2 linked regions of the Sporichthya polymorpha DSM 43042 genome follow. The protein of the gene in region 2 interacts with the protein of the main gene of each other region in a pairwise test. Links are inferred from orthologs where the notes say so. Each region holds a gene or a part of one and is shown on either strand. Other genes may lie near its edges.

The links.
Region 1: the proteins of SPOPO_RS0120750 (region 2) and SPOPO_RS0125175 interact in binary tests that used the Escherichia coli proteins (3 or more experiments, as listed by UniProt). The link is inferred for Sporichthya polymorpha DSM 43042 from one-to-one orthologs.

The regions. Positions count from the first base shown.
Region 1 is NZ_KB913029.1:5,219,157-5,227,025, forward strand. What follows is about bases 2,230-5,064. They hold SPOPO_RS0125175 (glutamate-5-semialdehyde dehydrogenase), read right to left. Parts: upstream 4,360-5,064; coding sequence 3,100-4,359; downstream 2,230-3,099. Other genes in these bases: SPOPO_RS0125170 (NAD-dependent epimerase/dehydratase family protein), read left to right, coding at 2,230-3,020; SPOPO_RS0125180 (hypothetical protein), read right to left, coding at 4,474-4,866; proB (glutamate 5-kinase), read right to left, coding at 4,890-5,064. Also shown: SPOPO_RS0125155 (LCP family protein), read right to left, coding at 1-1,157; nadD (nicotinate-nucleotide adenylyltransferase), read right to left, coding at 1,165-1,731; SPOPO_RS34600 (hypothetical protein), read right to left, coding at 1,799-1,951; more of SPOPO_RS0125170, read left to right, coding at 2,043-2,229; more of proB, read right to left, coding at 5,065-6,035; GTPase ObgE, read right to left, coding at 6,032-7,429; rpmA (50S ribosomal protein L27), read right to left, coding at 7,505-7,759; rplU (50S ribosomal protein L21), read right to left, coding at 7,771-7,869. UniProt on the Escherichia coli protein: Catalyzes the NADPH-dependent reduction of L-glutamate 5-phosphate into L-glutamate 5-semialdehyde and phosphate. The product spontaneously undergoes cyclization to form 1-pyrroline-5-carboxylate.
Region 2 is NZ_KB913029.1:4,256,652-4,264,659, reverse strand. What follows is about bases 734-3,707. They hold SPOPO_RS0120750 (sulfate/molybdate ABC transporter ATP-binding protein), read right to left. Parts: upstream 2,726-3,707; coding sequence 1,742-2,725; downstream 734-1,741. Other genes in these bases: cysT (sulfate ABC transporter permease subunit CysT), read right to left, coding at 3,533-3,707; cysW (sulfate ABC transporter permease subunit CysW), read right to left, coding at 2,722-3,528; pyrF (orotidine-5'-phosphate decarboxylase), read right to left, coding at 881-1,711; mihF (integration host factor, actinobacterial type), read right to left, coding at 734-808. Also shown: gmk (guanylate kinase), read right to left, coding at 1-488; more of mihF, read right to left, coding at 491-733; more of cysT, read right to left, coding at 3,708-4,327; SPOPO_RS0120735 (sulfate ABC transporter substrate-binding protein), read right to left, coding at 4,399-5,469; SPOPO_RS30840 (M16 family metallopeptidase), read left to right, coding at 5,608-8,008. UniProt on the Escherichia coli protein: Part of the ABC transporter complex CysAWTP involved in sulfate/thiosulfate import. Responsible for energy coupling to the transport system.

The sequences.
Region 1 (7,869 bases), 960 kb from region 2 along the record:
GTCATCGCGATCGTCTCCCCGAGCGCCTGCGCGTCCGGCAGCGAGGGCCGGACGAGGACGACGCTCGCCGCCCCGGCGGGCGCGGCACCGCCGTCGAGGTACTCGTAGCCGGCGTTGAGGACGTCGGCGCGGACGTCCGGCTCCCGGATGCCGGCGTTCGGGGCGAGCTGGACCTGGATGCGCGGCGTCGCGTCCCCGCGGCCCTCGCCCGGTTCGCCGCCGAGCAGGTCGCGGACGACCGGCAGCGCCGCGGCCACGTTCAACCCGTGGCCCGAGTCGTCCAGCGGCAGGACGCCGACGCCGAGCTTGCCCGCGGCGCCGTCCCGGGACAGGCCGGTGACGACCGCGCCGAGCAGGTCGACCGGCAGCCCCGGCGCGGCGAGGATGCCGAAGTCGAGGAGCAGGTCGCGGCCGGCGCCGAACGCGCCCGGGAAGGCGCCGGTGAACGCGGTCAGGACGTCCTTCGCAGCGTCGGCGTTGCGAACCCGCGCGAGGGCCTGAGCCCCCGTCAGCGTCTGGCCGCCGACACGGATTCCGCCGAGGCGGTCCACCAGCAGGGTGAACTCGGTCTGGTCGAGGACCCAGCTCCCGACGAGCGGGACGCCGAGCAGTTCCGCGAGGGCCTCGCGGGTCAGCGTCGGACCCGCCTCGGCGAGCGCACTACGGACCGTCAGGCGGCCCTCCCCCTCGACGGGCAGGACGAGGTCGGCGGGCACGGTCACGAGCGCGCCCTTGCCCCCGCCGCGCCGGTCGTGGAGCAGGATCGCCGACGTGGCAGCCTCCGAGTTCGTGGCCTGCACCTGGAACAGCACCGCGACGCGGTCGGCGCCCATGACGTGGTGGCCGGTGTCGACCGACTTCCCCGACGTGCTCCACGGCTTCCAGAACACGACCCCGGCGATCAGCGCGACCAGGCCGAGCGTCGCCCCGAGCAGGACCCGGCGCTCCCGCCGCTGCTCCCGCCGGTCGACCTTGCGGCCCGCCCGCGAGTTCATGAAGCTCAGCCAGCTCGAGACCTCCTCGTCGGCCTCGGAGTCGGTCTCGACGAACGCGAACTGCTCGGTGCTGTAGGCCTTCTCCCGCGCCTGCTCGCCCGTCTGCTCGCCCGTCTGCTCGCCGGTCTGCTCCGGCGGCGTCTCCTCCCGGTCGTCGCTCACGATCGACTCACGACCGGTAGAGGCGGCGCTTGGCGATGTACTGCATGACGCCGTCGGGGACGAGGTACTGGATGGACCGGTTTGTGGCGACGCGGGCGCGGCAGTCCGTCGAGGAGATCGCGAGTGCGGGGATCTCGACCAGGCTCACCCGCGCGCCGGGCAGGCCCGGGTCGGCGAGTGTGTGCCCCGGCCGCGTGCAGCCGACGAAGTGAGCGAGCTCGAACAGCGTCGCGGGGTCGCGCCAGGTGAGGATCTCCGAGAGCGCGTCCGCGCCGGTGATGAAGTACAGCTCGGTGCCCGGGCCGTAGGCGTTGCGCAGGTGGCGCAGCGTGTCGATCGTGTACGTCCGGCCCGGCCGGTCGATGTCGACGCGGCTGACCGAGAAACGCGGGTTCGAGGCGGTCGCGATCACGGTCATCAGATAGCGGTCCTCGGCGGGCGCGACCTCGCGCCCCTCCTTCTGCCACGGCTGCCCGGTGGGCACGAAGACGACCTCGTCGAGGCCGAAGGAGTCCGCCACCGCCGCGGCGGCCACGAGGTGCCCGTGGTGGATCGGGTCGAAGGTGCCGCCCATCACCCCGAGGCGAGGTCCCGGCGCGCTCACGGCAGCGTCCGCACCAGGGGTCACCGCCGGGCGGGTGTCACTTGTGGCGGTTGAAGGACAGCGTGCCGAGCAGCATCAGGATGAGCACGACGAACACCGAGACCCCGACCAGGTAGGGCTCGTGCTGGGTGCGCTCGGCGTGCTCGGCCTCGGCGGCAACCACGATGTTGGTCACGGTCTGCACGATCACGGCGTCGGCTCTCCTGGATTGTGCGGCTCACTACTGCGGTCAGGCGTCAGGACGCAGCATTTCACGTCCCGTTCTTGGCAGAGTGGGCGGCATGCGACTCCTGGTGCTCGGCGGGACGCGGTTCGTCGGGCGCGCGCTCGTGGACGACGCGCTGACGCGGGGCTGGGACGTCACCGCGGTGCACCGGGGGCTGACCGGTGCCCTGCCCGCCGGGGTCCGTGTCCGGATTGCGGACCGGACCGATGCGGCTGCCCTCGCGGAAGCCCTGGGCGGACAGACCTGGGACGCCGTCGTCGACACCTGGGCGGGGGCGCCGGCCGTGGCCCGGCTGTCCGCGCGCCTGCTCCGGGGCCGCGTGGGGCGGCTCGGGTACGTCTCGTCGCTGTCGGTGTACGTGTGGGGCACGCACGCAAACGAGTCCTCGCCGGTGGTCGAGGGCGACCCGACCGCCGCCGACGGCGACTACGCCGCGATCAAGCGCGGGGCCGAGCTCGCCCTGCTGGAGTCCTTCCCGGACGCCGTCCTGGCCCGTGCGGGGCTGATCCTGGGCCCGCACGAGGACATCGGCCGCCTGCCCTGGTGGCTGGACCGGATCGCCCGCGGCGGCCCCGTGGTGGCCCCGGGACGGCCCGACCGACCCCTGCAGTACGTCGACGCCCGTGATCTGGCCCGTTGGCTGCTGGACGGCGTCGCGGGCGATCTCGCGGGCCCCGTGGACGTCGTCAGCCGCTCCGGGCACGCGACGACCGCCGACCTGCTGCAGGCCTGCGTGGACGTGACCGGTTCCGCCGCCCGGCTGGTCTGGGTCGACGAAGACCGCCTCGCCGCCGCCGGCGCGCAACCGTGGACCCATCTGCCCTGCTGGGTCCCGGAGACCGGCGAGTTCGCCGGGTTCCTGGAGTCCGACACCTTCCTGGCCGCCGCGACCGGCCTGGTCTGCCGCCCGGTCCGGGACACCGTCGCCGACACCTGGGCCTGGCTCCGGTCCGACGGCCGGCCGTCCCAGCGCCCCGACCGTCCCGTCCACGGCCTCCCGGCCGAGATCGAGGCCCAGCTCCTCGCGGGATGACGTCCCGCAGACCTCCCGTGTCGGCCCACACAAGGGCCGACACCCCACCGCTGCGGGACGTCATCCCGCAGGGGTCCGGTCAGCCGCGGATGTGGCCGTCGCCGGTGACGACGTACTTGGTGCTGGTCAGCTCGGGGAGGCCCATGGGGCCGCGGGCGTGGAGCTTCTGGGTGGAGATGCCGATCTCGGCGCCGAAGCCGAACTCCCCGCCGTCGGTGAACCGGGTCGAGGCGTTGACGACGACGGCGGCGGCGTCGACGGCCGCGACGAAGCGGCGGGCGGCGCCCTGGCTGCGGGTCACGATCGCCTCGGTGTGGCCGGAGCCGTGTTCGCGGATGTGGGTGATCGCGTCCTCGAGCGAGGGCACGACGGCGGCCGCGATGTCGAGGCTGAGGTATTCGGTGTCCCAGTCCTCGGCGGTCGCGGGAACCACCTCCGCGCGGGCGAGGCGCGCGACATCGGCGTCGCCGTGGACCGTGACGCCGACCTTGCCCAGCGCCGCCACGGCGCGGGGCACGAAGGCCTCGGCGACGTCGGCGTGGACGAGCACCGTCTCGGCGGCGTTGCAGACGCTCGGGCGGTGCGCCTTGGCGTTGACGAGGATCTTCTCGGCGACGTCGAGGTCGGCGTCCGCGTCGACGTAGACGTGGCAGTTGCCGACGCCGGTCTCGATCACCGGCACCGTCGACTCCTCGACGACCGACTTGATCAGCGCCGCCCCGCCGCGCGGGATCAGCACGTCGACCAGGCCGCGCGCCCGCATCAGGTGCTTGACGGCGTCGTGGGTGTCGCCGGGGACGAGCTGAACGGCGTCGGCGGGCAGGCCCACGGACACGATCCCGTCGCGCAGCGCGGCCACGATCGCGGTGTTGGACGCCTTCGCGGAGGACGAGCCCCGCAGCAGCACCGCGTTGCCGGACTTCAGCGCCAGGCCGGCTCCGTCGGCGGTCACGTTCGGGCGGGCCTCGTAGATGATCCCGACGACCCCGAACGGGACGCGGACCTGCCGCAGCTCCAGACCGTTCGGCAGTGTCGAGCCACGGACGACCTCGCCGACCGGGTCGGGCAGCCCGGCGACGTCACGCAGACCCTGGGCCATCCCCTGGACGCGCCCGTCGTCGAGCCGCAGCCGGTCGATGATCGCCGGCGGGGTGCCCCCGGCCTCGGCGCGCGCGCAGTCGGCGGCGTTGGCCTCCAGGATCTGCGGCGCCGCGGCGAGCAGAGCGTCGGCCATCGCGTGCAGCGCGGCGTCCTTGGTGGCCCGGGAGGCCACCGCGAGGTCGGTCGCGGCCACGCGGGCCCGGCGGGCGGTGTCGAGGACAGCGGTCTCGTCGCTCATGGCTGCGAGTCTAGTTCGCGTCCACCCGCGCCTCGCACCGCGATTTCCGCAGGTCAGCCGCCCTGTCAAAAAAGGGTGTCACCCTTTCTTGACGGGGCGGGGGGCCGGGGGCGGTCAGAAGGGGCGGACGCCGGGGCTGACCAGGGGCGCGGTGTGGCCGCGGCGGCGGTAGGTCTCCCGGTCGACGACCTCGAGACCGACGATCGACCAGGCCGGGAGGCCCGCGGTGATGCGGTGCTCCCCCCACAGGCGCAGCGCCATGGCCAGGGCGTCGTGGACGTCGGGGGCCTCCTCCCAGTACCGGACCTCGGCCCGGTCGGCGGCGTAGCGCCCCGACATCAGGAACGGGTGGTCGAGCCCGAGCCGCTCCAGCCCGGCGCGGACCTCGTCCGGGCAGACCGCGGGCCCGGCAACCGTGACGGTGACGTGCCACAGTCGCTCACCGTCACCACCGTTGCCGTCGACGGCGCGCAACCGTCCGCGGAATACACCTGAGGGATCGTCCACGGTGGCCTTTCGATTCCGGTCAGTTACGGAGAGTGGCGTAAGAGCACCAGGTCGTCCCGATGGACGATCTCGCGTTCGTACGCCGGTCCCAGTTCCGCGGCGAGGTCCCGGGTGGAACGCCCGAGCAGTCCCGGAATCTCTGCCGCATCAAAGTTGACCAGCCCGCGGGCCACCGCGTGACCGTTTTCGTCCAGAAGGTCCACGGGATCTCCGGCGACGAACGTCCCGGCGACCCCCGTCACGCCCGCCGGCAGGAGCGACTTCCGGCCTCCGACCACGGCTTTCACCGCTCCGGCGTCCAGCGTGAGCGACCCGCGCGGGGTGGTCGCGTGGGCGAGCCAGAGCAGCCGCGTGGCGGCCCGACGCCCCGTCCTCGTGAAGTGGGTCCCGACCGACTCCCCCGACAGCGCCGCGTCGGCGTACGCAGCGCCGGCGAGGACGACCGGGATGCCGGCCGTGGTCGCGATGCGCGCCGCGTCGACCTTGGTTCCCATCCCCCCGGTTCCGACGCCGGCGGACCCGGCCCGGCCGAGGACGACGCCGTCGAGGTCGTGCGGGCCCCGCACCTCGGAGATCAGCGTCGCGCCCGGCTTGCGGGGGTCGCCGTCGTAGAGCCCGTCGACGTCGGAGAGCAGCACGAGCAGGTCCGCGTGGACCAGGTGCGCCACGAGCGCCGCGAGCCGGTCGTTGTCGCCGAAGCGGATCTCGTGCGTCGCGACCGTGTCGTTCTCGTTGACGATTGGGACGGCCCGCATCTCCAGCAGTCGGTACAGGGTCCGCTGGGCGTTGCGGTGGTGCGCGCGCCGGATCATGTCCTCGGCGGTCAGCAGCACCTGACCGACCGTCAGATCGTAGCGGGCAAAGGATTGTGCGTACCGGGCGACGAGCAGTCCCTGCCCGACGCTGGCCGCGGCCTGCTGGGTGGCGAGGTCCTTCGGACGCGTCCTCAGCGACAGCGGCGCGAGCCCCGCGGCGATGGCGCCGGACGAGACGAGCACGACGTCTACCCCGACCTTGCGCCGCGCGGCGATCACGTCCACGAGGGCGTCGACGCGTTCGTAGTCGATCCCGCCCCGGGCGGTCGTCAACGAGGACGACCCGACCTTGACGACGACCCGGCGGGCGGCGAGGACGTCCCCGCGCCGGCCTCCGGCGCGGGCCGGCGTCACCGCCCCTCCAGGCGCAGGTCCGTCCCCCGACGCCCGTGGAGCAGCTCGGCTCCCGCGGCGATCGTCGGTTCCCAGTCGAAGACGACGGCGTCGTCGCCGAGTCCGTCCGGCGCCGCGGGCGAGATGCGGCCGGCGATGATGACCGTGTCGCCCTCCTGCGCGCCGAGCTTGAACAGCTGCTCCTCGATGCCGAGGCGGGCGAGCCGGTCGGCGAGGTAACCGACGGCCTCGGGGTTGGAGAAGTCCGTCTGCCGCACCCAGCGCCGGGGCTTCTCGCCCCGGACGACGTAGGCCACGCCCTCGTCGGTCTGCTCCTTGGTGACCGTGAAACCGCTCTCCCCGACCGCGGCGGGGCGCAGGACGATCCGCTCCGGCTCGGGGGCGGGCGCGGCGGCCCGGGCGGCGGTGACGAGTTCCGCGAGCGCGAAGCCGAGCGCCCGCAGGCCGTCGTGGCTGACCGCGGAGACCTCCAGCACCCGCAGGCCGCGGGCCTCCAGGTCGGGGCGCACGAGCTCGGCGAGGTCACGGCCCTCGGGGATGTCGACCTTGTTCAGCGCGACGATCCGCGGCCGGTCCTCCAGGCCGCCGTAGGAGGCCAGCTCGGACTCGATGACGTCGAGGTCGGAGATCGGGTCGCGGCCGGGCTCCAGCGTCGCGCAGTCGAGCACGTGGACGAGCACCGAGCACCGCTCGACGTGGCGCAGGAACTCCAGGCCGAGGCCCTTGCCCTGCGACGCCCCGGGGATCAGGCCGGGCACGTCCGCGATCGTGAACCGCACGTCGCCGGCCTGCACGACGCCGAGGTTCGGCACGAGCGTGGTGAACGGGTAGTCGGCGATCTTCGGCCGCGCCGCCGACATCGCGGCGATCAGCGACGACTTGCCCGCGCTCGGGTACCCGACGAGCGCGACGTCGGCGACCGACTTCAGCTCCAGCACGACCGAGAGCGACTCCCCCGGCTCGCCGAGCAGCGCGAAGCCGGGCGCCTTGCGGCGGGTCGAGGCGAGCGCGGCGTTCCCGAGGCCGCCGCGGCCGCCCCGGGCGAGCACGAAGCGGGTGCCGGGGCCGAGCAGGTCGGTGACGAACTGCCCGTCGGTGGTGGTCACGGCGGTGCCGTCGGGGACGCGCAGCTCGATGTCGGCGCCGTCCGCGCCGCTGCGGTTGCTCCCCTGCCCGGCCTTGCCGGAGCCGGCGTTGCGGTGCGGCGAGTGGTGGTAGTCGAGCAGCGTCGTCACGCCCGGGTCGACGACCAGCACGACGTCGCCGCCGCGCCCGCCGTTGCCGCCGTCGGGGCCGCCGAGCGGTTTGAACTTCTCACGATGGATGGAGGCGCAGCCGTCCCCGCCGTCGCCGGCAGCCACGTGCAGCACCACGCGGTCGACGAAGGTGGTCACGAACTCTCTCCAGACACGCGACGAGGGTGGACCGCAGCGCGCGGGCCACCCTCGGAACGAAGAATGCGGTGGCGGTTACTCCGCCGGAACGATGTTGACGACCTTGCGCCCGCGCCGCGTGCCGAACTGCACGGCGCCCGCGGCGAGCGCGAACAGGGTGTCGTCACCGCCACGGCCGACGTTCAGCCCCGGGTGGAAGTGGGTGCCGCGCTGGCGGACGAGAATCTCGCCGGCGTTGACGACCTGACCACCGAACCGCTTCACGCCGAGGCGTTGCGCGTTGGAGTCGCGACCGTTGCGCGTGGACGACGCGCCCTTCTTGTGTGCCATGACGCGTGCCCCTACTTCCCGGTGGTGATGCCGGTGACCTTCACCTGGGTCAGCTTCGAGCGGTGACCCTGGCGGACGCGGTGCCCCGACTTGTTCTTGTAGTGCAGGAT
Region 2 (8,008 bases):
AGTTCCTCCCGCGCACGGGCCAGGCGGGCGTCGATGACGTCCTGCGGCTCGGTGCCGCGGTGGGTGAGCCGGCGGACCAGCTCGTCCCAGCTCGGCGGCTTGAGGAAGACCAGCAGCGCCTCCGGCATCGCCTGCCGGACCTGCCGGGCACCCTCCAGCTCCAGCTCCAGCAGGACGGACTGGCCGGAGGCCAGCCGGTCCTCGACCGGCAGCCGCGGTGTGCCGTAGAGATTGCCCGCGAACTCGGCCCACTCCAGCAGGTCGCCGGCGGCAGCCATCGCCTCGAAGTCGGCCCGGCTGACGAAGTAGTACTCGACACCGTGCCGCTCTCCCGGGCGCGGGAAGCGAGTCGTCGCGGAGACCGACAGCCACCACTCCGGGTTGTGCGTGCGCAGGTACGCCAGGAGCGTCGACTTGCCCACCCCTGACGGCCCGGAGAGCACGATCAGGCGGGGGGCCGGAACCGACGCCCCGTCAGATGCGGACAAGCTCAGCTCGAGCCGAAGTCGCGCTCGAGCGCCGCGATCTGGTTCGTGCCGAGGCCGCGGACGCGACGCGTCTCGGAGATGCCCAGGCGCTCCATGATCTGCTTCGCGCGCACCTTGCCGACACCCGGCATGGATTCGAGCAGGGCCGAGACCTTCATCTTGCCGATAATCTCGTTCTCCTGCCCCTCCTTGATCACCTGCGCGAGGGAGGCCCCGGAGTGCTTGAGGCGGTTCTTCACCTCGGCGCGCTCCCGCCGGGCAATGGCGGCCTTCTCAAGTGCTGCGGCACGCTGCTCGGGAGTCAGCGGGGGAAGGGCCACGGCAGGGTCACCTCGACTTACTCGTTCGGACTCGACTTCGTGATGGCATCCGCCGTGCCACCAGCGGCGACGCTACCGCAAAACGGCTGCGTACAGGTCACCGGCCCGGGCGGCGGCATCCGCCAGCGCCGCCGGATCCGGGCCCGCCCCGAGGATCTCCCGGGAGACGCTCGGCAGGACGTGCGGGGCGACGGGACCGAAGAGCCGGCGCAGGTCGTCCGCGCCGCCACCCTGCGCACCCAGGCCGGGCACGAGGAGCGGACCGTTGATCGCCAGGTCCTCTGCCGTGTCACCGATCGTGGCGCCGACGACGACGCCGATCGAACCCTGCGGAGCCTGCCCCGCGTTCGCGGCCGCGACTGCGGAGAGCATGCTCCCCGCCACGGTGCGTCCCTCGGCGGTACGCGCGTGCTGCACCTGCGGCCCCTCCGGGTTGGAGGTCAGGGCGAGCACGAAGACGCCGCCGCCGTGGGCCGCCGCGGCGTCGAGGAAGGGCTGCAGCGAGCCGAAGCCCAGGTAGGGCGAGACGGTCAGGGCGTCCGCGCAGAGCGGACTGGCGGGGTCCAGGTAGGCCTGCGCGTAGGCGGCGGCGGTCGTCCCGATGTCGCCGCGCTTGACGTCGAGCAGGACCAGCAGACCGGCCGCCCGCGCGTCCGCGACCGTGCGCTCCAGCGCCGACACCCCGGCCGCGCCGAACCGCTCGAAGAACGCCGACTGCGGCTTCACGACGGCTACGCGCCCGGCCAGCGCCTCGACCACGGTGCGGCCGAACCGCTCCGCCCCGCCGGCGTCGTCCGGGAGCCCCCAGGCCGCCAGGAGCGAGGCGTGGGGGTCGATCCCGACGCACAGCGGGCCGTGCGAGGCGACCGCGTTCCAGAGCCGCTGACCGAAGGGTTCCGTCATGGTCTCGACCCTACGACCCGCGGAGCACTCTCAGACGACCGCGATCGGGTCGTGCGCGCCCGTGCCGGGGCGCCGCGGGGCCGTCTCGGCGGTGATGTGCACCTCGTCCCCCGCCTCGATCCCGAGGTGCCAGGCCTCGCCGCGGGTCAGCTGCGCGGTGACGATCTCCTCGTCGTGGGTGCGCACCTCGACCCGCACCTCGAACCCCAGATGCGTGACGCGGTTGACCTTGCCCGCGACCGAACCCGCCGACGCGTGCCGCGACAGAACGAGGTCGTGGGGGCGGACGAGGCGGCCGCGCAGGGTCGCCACCGGCCCCAGGAACCGCAGGACGAACTCGGTCTGCGGGTTCTCGTAGACCTCGCGGGGCGTGCCGACCTGCTCGATGCGGCCGGCGTTCATCACCACGATGTGCCCGGCGACGTCCATCGCCTCCTCCTGGTCGTGCGTGACCAGGACGGTGGTGACGTGCACCTCGTCGTGGAGGCGGCGCAGCCACGCGCGGAGCTCCTCACGGACCTTCGCGTCCAGGGCGCCGAACGGCTCGTCGAGCAGGAGGACCTTCGGGTCCACCGCGAGCGCCCGGGCGAGCGCCATGCGTTGGCGCTGACCGCCGGAGAGCTGGTTCGGGTACCGGTCGTGATACCCGGCGAGACCGACGATGCCGAGCAGTTCGTCGACGCGGGCGTCGATCTGCGCCTTCGGCTTCTTTCGGATCGTCAGACCGAAGGCAACGTTGTCCCGCACCGTCATGTGCTTGAACGCCGCGTAGTGCTGGAACACGAAGCCGATGTTGCGGCCCTGCGGACGGACGTGGGTGACGTCCTGACCCGAGATCACGACCGCACCCGCGTCGGGCTCCTCGAGCCCCGCGATGACGCGCAGCAGCGACGTCTTGCCCGAGCCCGACGGCCCGAGCAGCGCGGTCAGCGACCCGTCCGGGACGACGAGCGAGACGTCGTCGAGGGCCTTGAAGTCCGAGTAGAACTTGGTGACGTTGGAGACGGTGATCACTGCTTCGTCCTCCGGCGGTTGACGAGGGTCATCAGGAGCAGGGTGAGCAGGGCCAGACCCATCAGCACGGTCGCGGCCGAGTACGCCCCGAACGTGTTGCGGTCGTCGGTGTAGCGGGCGTGCACGAGCAGCGTCAGCGTCTGCGACTCCCCGGGGACGCCGCCCGCGACGACCGTCAGCGCACCGAACTCCCCCAGCGAACGCGCGACGGTGAGCACGACGCCGTAGACCAGGCCCCAGCGGATGGCCGGCAGCGTGATGCGCCAGAACGTCTGCCAGCGCGAGGCCCCGAGGGTGGCGGCGGCCTGTTCCTGCTCGTCGCCGATCTCGTGCAGCACGGGCTCGACCTCGCGCACGACGAACGGCAGCGTCACGAAGATCGTCGCCAGGATCATGCCGGGCAGCGAGAAGATGATCCGGAAGCCGTTCTCGGCGAGCGCGCCGAACCAGCCGTTGACACCCCAGAGCAGGATCAGCGAGACACCGACGACGACCGGCGAGACCGCGAACGGCAGGTCGACGATCGCCTGGACGATGCCGCGGCCCGGGAACTTCCCGCGGGCCAGGGCCAGGGCGGTGATCACGCCGAACACGACGTTGATCGGCACGACGATCGCCACGATCAGCAGCGAGAGCTGGATCGCCGACTGGCACGCGGGCGTCGTGACGGAGTCCCAGAACGGGCCGAAGCCGTTCTCGAACGTGCGCCAGAAGATCATGCCCAGCGGCACCGCGAGCAGGATCCCGAGGTACCCGAGCGCGAGCAGACGCAGCGTCAGTTTGGTGGAGGTCCTGGTCTGCACGGCGTCAGTGCCTCCGCGCCGCGCGGGCGCCGACGACCCGCAGCACCAGCAGGACCAGGAACGAGATCGCGAGCAGGGCGACCGACACCGCGGCCGCGTTCACCGGACGGTCCACCTCGATCTGCGTGGCGATGTACTGCGACGCGACCTCGGTGTCGCGCGGGATGCCGCCACCGATGAGCACGACCGAGCCGAACTCGCCGATCGCCCGGGCGAACGCGAGCCCCGCGCCGGAGAGCAGCGCGGGCGCGAGCGCCGGCAGGATGATCCGGCGGAAGATCACGACGTTGCTCGCCCCGAGCGACGCCGCGGCCTCCTCGGCCTCGGCGTCGAGCTCCATCAGCACCGGTTGCACCGTGCGCACGACGAACGGCAGCGTCACGAACAGCAGCGCGAGCACGACGGCCGGCTTGGTCGCGACGAGGTTGACGTCGATCGGGCTGCGCGGGCCGTACAGGCTGAGCAGCACGATGCTCGCGACGATCGTCGGCAGGGCGAACGGCAGGTCGATCAGGGCGTTGACGACGCCCTTGCCGGGGAACTCGTCGCGCACGAGGACCCACGCGATCAGCGTCCCGACGAGCACGTTGATCAGCGCCACGAGCACCGAGACGCCGAGCGTGAACGTCAGCGCCGCTTTGGCCGACGGCGCGGTGACCGCGTCCCAGAACCCGTCCGGGCCCTTCTCGAAGGACTTCGTCGCGACCGCGGCGAGCGGCAGCAGCACGATCAGCGACAACCACAGCGTGGCGACCCCGAGGCCGACCGGCCCGATCCCGCCGACCGGCGGCGCGAACATCCGCCGCCGGGAACGCCGGGGCGCCGGCGCCGGAGCGGCCGCCGGCGTCCCCGGAGAGTCGAGGGCCAGACTCACGAGTTGATCTCGGTGTAGATCTTCGTGATCAGGCCGTTGTCGGCGTCGAAGAGCTCGGCGTTGATCTTGTCCCAGCCACCCAGCTCGTCGATCTTCCAGAGCTTCTCGGGCGACGGGTACTTGTCCGAGAACTCGGAGAAGATGTTCGACTTCACCGGGCGGAAGCCGGCCTCGCCCCACAGGCGCTGACCCTCGTCGGAGTACAGGAAGTCGCGGAAGGCCTCGGCGGCCTCGCGGCTCTTGGTCTTGTTGACGATCGCGAACGGGTTCTCGATCAGCAGGGTCGACGGCGGGGTGACGTACTCGACGTCCTCGCCGTCGTTCACGAGGAGGATCGCCTCGTTCTCGTAGCTGAGCAGGACGTCGCCCGTGCCGGCGGTGAACAGCTCGGAGGCCTCGCGGCCGGACTTCGGCTGGCCCTTGAGGTTGTCGACGATGCCCTTGACCAGGTCCAGACCGGCCTGCTGGTCCTCGCCGCCGTTGCTCTTCCAGAGGTACGGCGCGAGCAGGTTCCACTTGGCGGAGCCGGACGAGAGCGGGTTCGGGCTGACGATCTCGATGTCGTCGCGGACCAGGTCGTCCCAGTCCTTGATGTTCTTCGGGTTGCCCTTGCGGACGACGAGCGTGACGACGGAGCTGGCCGGGACGCCGTGGAACTCGCCGTCCTTCCAGTTCGCGTCGACGAGGCCGGCCTTGACCAGGCGGGTCATGTCGGGCTCGAGGGAGAACAGGACGATGTCGGTCGGCAGGCCGGCCTCGACCTTGCGGGACTGGTCGCCGGAGGCGCCGTAGGACTGCGAGAAGAAGACGCCGGACCCGGCCTCGGTCGCGTTGAACGCGGGGATCAGCTTGTCGAAGCCGACCTTCGGCACCGCGAACGCGACCAGGGCGAGAGTGCCCTTGCCGCTCTGGGGCGCCGAGGAGCCCTCCGTCGAGGACGAGCTGCCGACGGTGTCGTCGGAGCCACCCCCGCACGCGGAGAGGAGGACGGCTCCGGCGGTGCCGGTGAACAGGGCCGTGAACTGACGGCGGGACAGAACGGAGCCACGCGGGCGGGCGGTAAACATGACATGGAGTATCGACTTACTGGAGTTCATTGTCCAGCAACTCGCTAGAGATTGTCATCTCACACGAGTTTCTGTCCAGACCCCGGCGCGCGCCTAGGGTGGAACGCAGGCGCCGGTGCGAAGTCCTGGGGGGTATTGGTGGAGATCTCGATCCCGGTCGAGAAGTACGTCCTCGACAACGGACTCGAGGTGATCCTCTCCCCCGAGCCGGCGGCGGCCACGGTGGCGACGAACCTCTGGTACCACGTCGGTGCGGTCGACGAGCGGCCCGGTTCGACGGGGTTCGCCCACCTCTTCGAGCACATGATGTTCGAGGGCTCCGGGCACGTCCCCGGCGAGCTGATCGACATCCTCACCGAGTCGGTCGGGGCGTACACGAACGCCTCGACGCACAACGACTACACGAACTACGTCATCCCGAACCTGCCGCCCGAGCAGCTCGAGCTGGCGCTCTGGATCGAGAGCGACCGGATGGCCTACCTGCTCGACTGCCTGGACGCCCGGAACCTCGCGAACCAGATCGCGGTGGTCCGTAACGAGCGGCGGCAGAACTGGGAGCAGGCCCCGTACGCGCTGACCTACCAGGCCGTGAACGAGATCCTGTTCCCGGCGCCGCACCCGTACCACGCGTCGATCATCGGCTCGCACACCGACATCGCGTCGACCCAGCTCGACGACGTCCGCGACTTCTTCCGGACCTACTACGTCCCGAACAACGCGACGCTGGCCATCACCGGGAACTTCGACCCGGCCCGTGCCCGCGAGCTCGTCGAGAAGTACTTCGGCACGATCCCGCGCGGTGCCGACGTCCCGCGGCAGGTGCACCGGGCCCCCGACCTGACCGAGGAGCGCCGGCTCACCCTCACCGACGACGTCGTGCTGCCGAAGCTGACGCTCGCCTGGCCGTCCGCGCTCGCCTTCGCGGAGGGTGACGCCGACGCCGACGTGCTCGCCCACGTCCTCGCCGGCGACGCGCACAGCCTGCTGCGGACGCGCCTGATCCGCGAGCTCAAGGTGGCGACGTCGGTCTACGCCTACCAGGACTCGCACGGTCAGGGCTCGGCCTTCCAGATCGAGGTCGTCGCCGCGTCCGGGCACACCACCGCCGAGCTGCTGCGGGAGGTCGACGACGTCCTGGCGCAGGTGCGCGCGGCCGACCTCGACGCCGACCGCGTGGAGGCGGCGAAGACCAACGCCCTCGTCGCGACGATCCGTTCCGTTGAGGCGATCGGCGGGTTCGGCGACCGTGCCGACAAGCTCAACCTCTACAACCACTACACGGGAACGCCGGACTACCTGGCCCAGGACCTCGCGGCCTACCGGGCCGTGACCGCGCAGAGCCTGCGCGAGTTCGCGAACCGCTATCTGACCGACCGTCGGCTGGTGATCGAGACCCAGCCCGGGCCGCGGCACCTCCCGCCGGACCCGCCGGAGCCGACCGTCCTGCCCGCGGAGTCGGAGCCGGTGGTCTCGGCCGAATCCTGGCGCGACGCCGTCCCCGGCCCCGGTCCGCAGGTGCCCACGACACTCCCCCGCATCGGCGGCTTCACCCTGCCCAACGGGCTGCGGGTCTTCACCGTCCCGATGGGGCGCCTCCCGCTCGTCACGGCCTCGGTCGTCGCCCTCGGCGGCAGCGCCGCCGATCCGCACGACCGCGCCGGGGCGACCGAGCTGCTCGGCCGTGTCCTTCGCGAGGGCGACGCCGGCCGCACCCCCGACCGGACCGCGGCCGAGGTGTCCGCGCTCGGCGCGAGTCTGCGCTCAACGGCGGAGATGGACGCCCTCACGCTGAGCATCAACCTGCTCAGCGACAAGGCGTCGGACGGCCTCCACCTGCTCGCCGACCTCGTCCAGCGCCCCGGCCTGCGCGAGGAGGACGTCGCCCGGCTGCGCAAGCAGCAGCAGGACGAGATCCGCGGCGCCCGCGCCGACGTCGGCGAGGTGGCGCGCTCGGCGATCCTCCCGCTGATCTACGGACCGGCCCACCCCTACGACCACCGGTCGGTCGGCAATCCCGACGGCGTGGGCCGGGTGACCGTCGACGATCTGACGGAGCTTCACGGCAAGACCTTCACCCCGGCGACGTGTGCGCTGATCCTCACCGGTGACGTCGACGAGGCGCGGGCGCGCGAGCTCGCGCAGTCCGCGTTCGGGTCGTGGGAGGGCGCCGGCGAGACGCCGCCGACGCCGGGTCCGGCCCGGCGCTCCGGCCCCCGGCTGGCCTTCGTCGACATGCCGGGCGCGACGCAGACCGCGCTGCGGCTCGGCCTGCCGGGTCGGCCCCGCGGTGACGCGCGGTTCGACCCGCTGGCCGTCGGCAACCTCGTGCTCGGCGGCCTGTTCACGAGCCGGCTCAACGGCAATCTCCGCGAGGACAAGGGCTACACCTACGGCGCGTTCTCGTTCTTCACCGGCGGCCGCGGACCGACCCCGTTCCTCATCGACACCGCGGTCGACGCCCGCCAGACCGGGCCGGCGATCCGCGAGATCTTCGTCGAGCTCGAGCGGATCATCGGCGAGCCCGTGACCGACGAGGAGC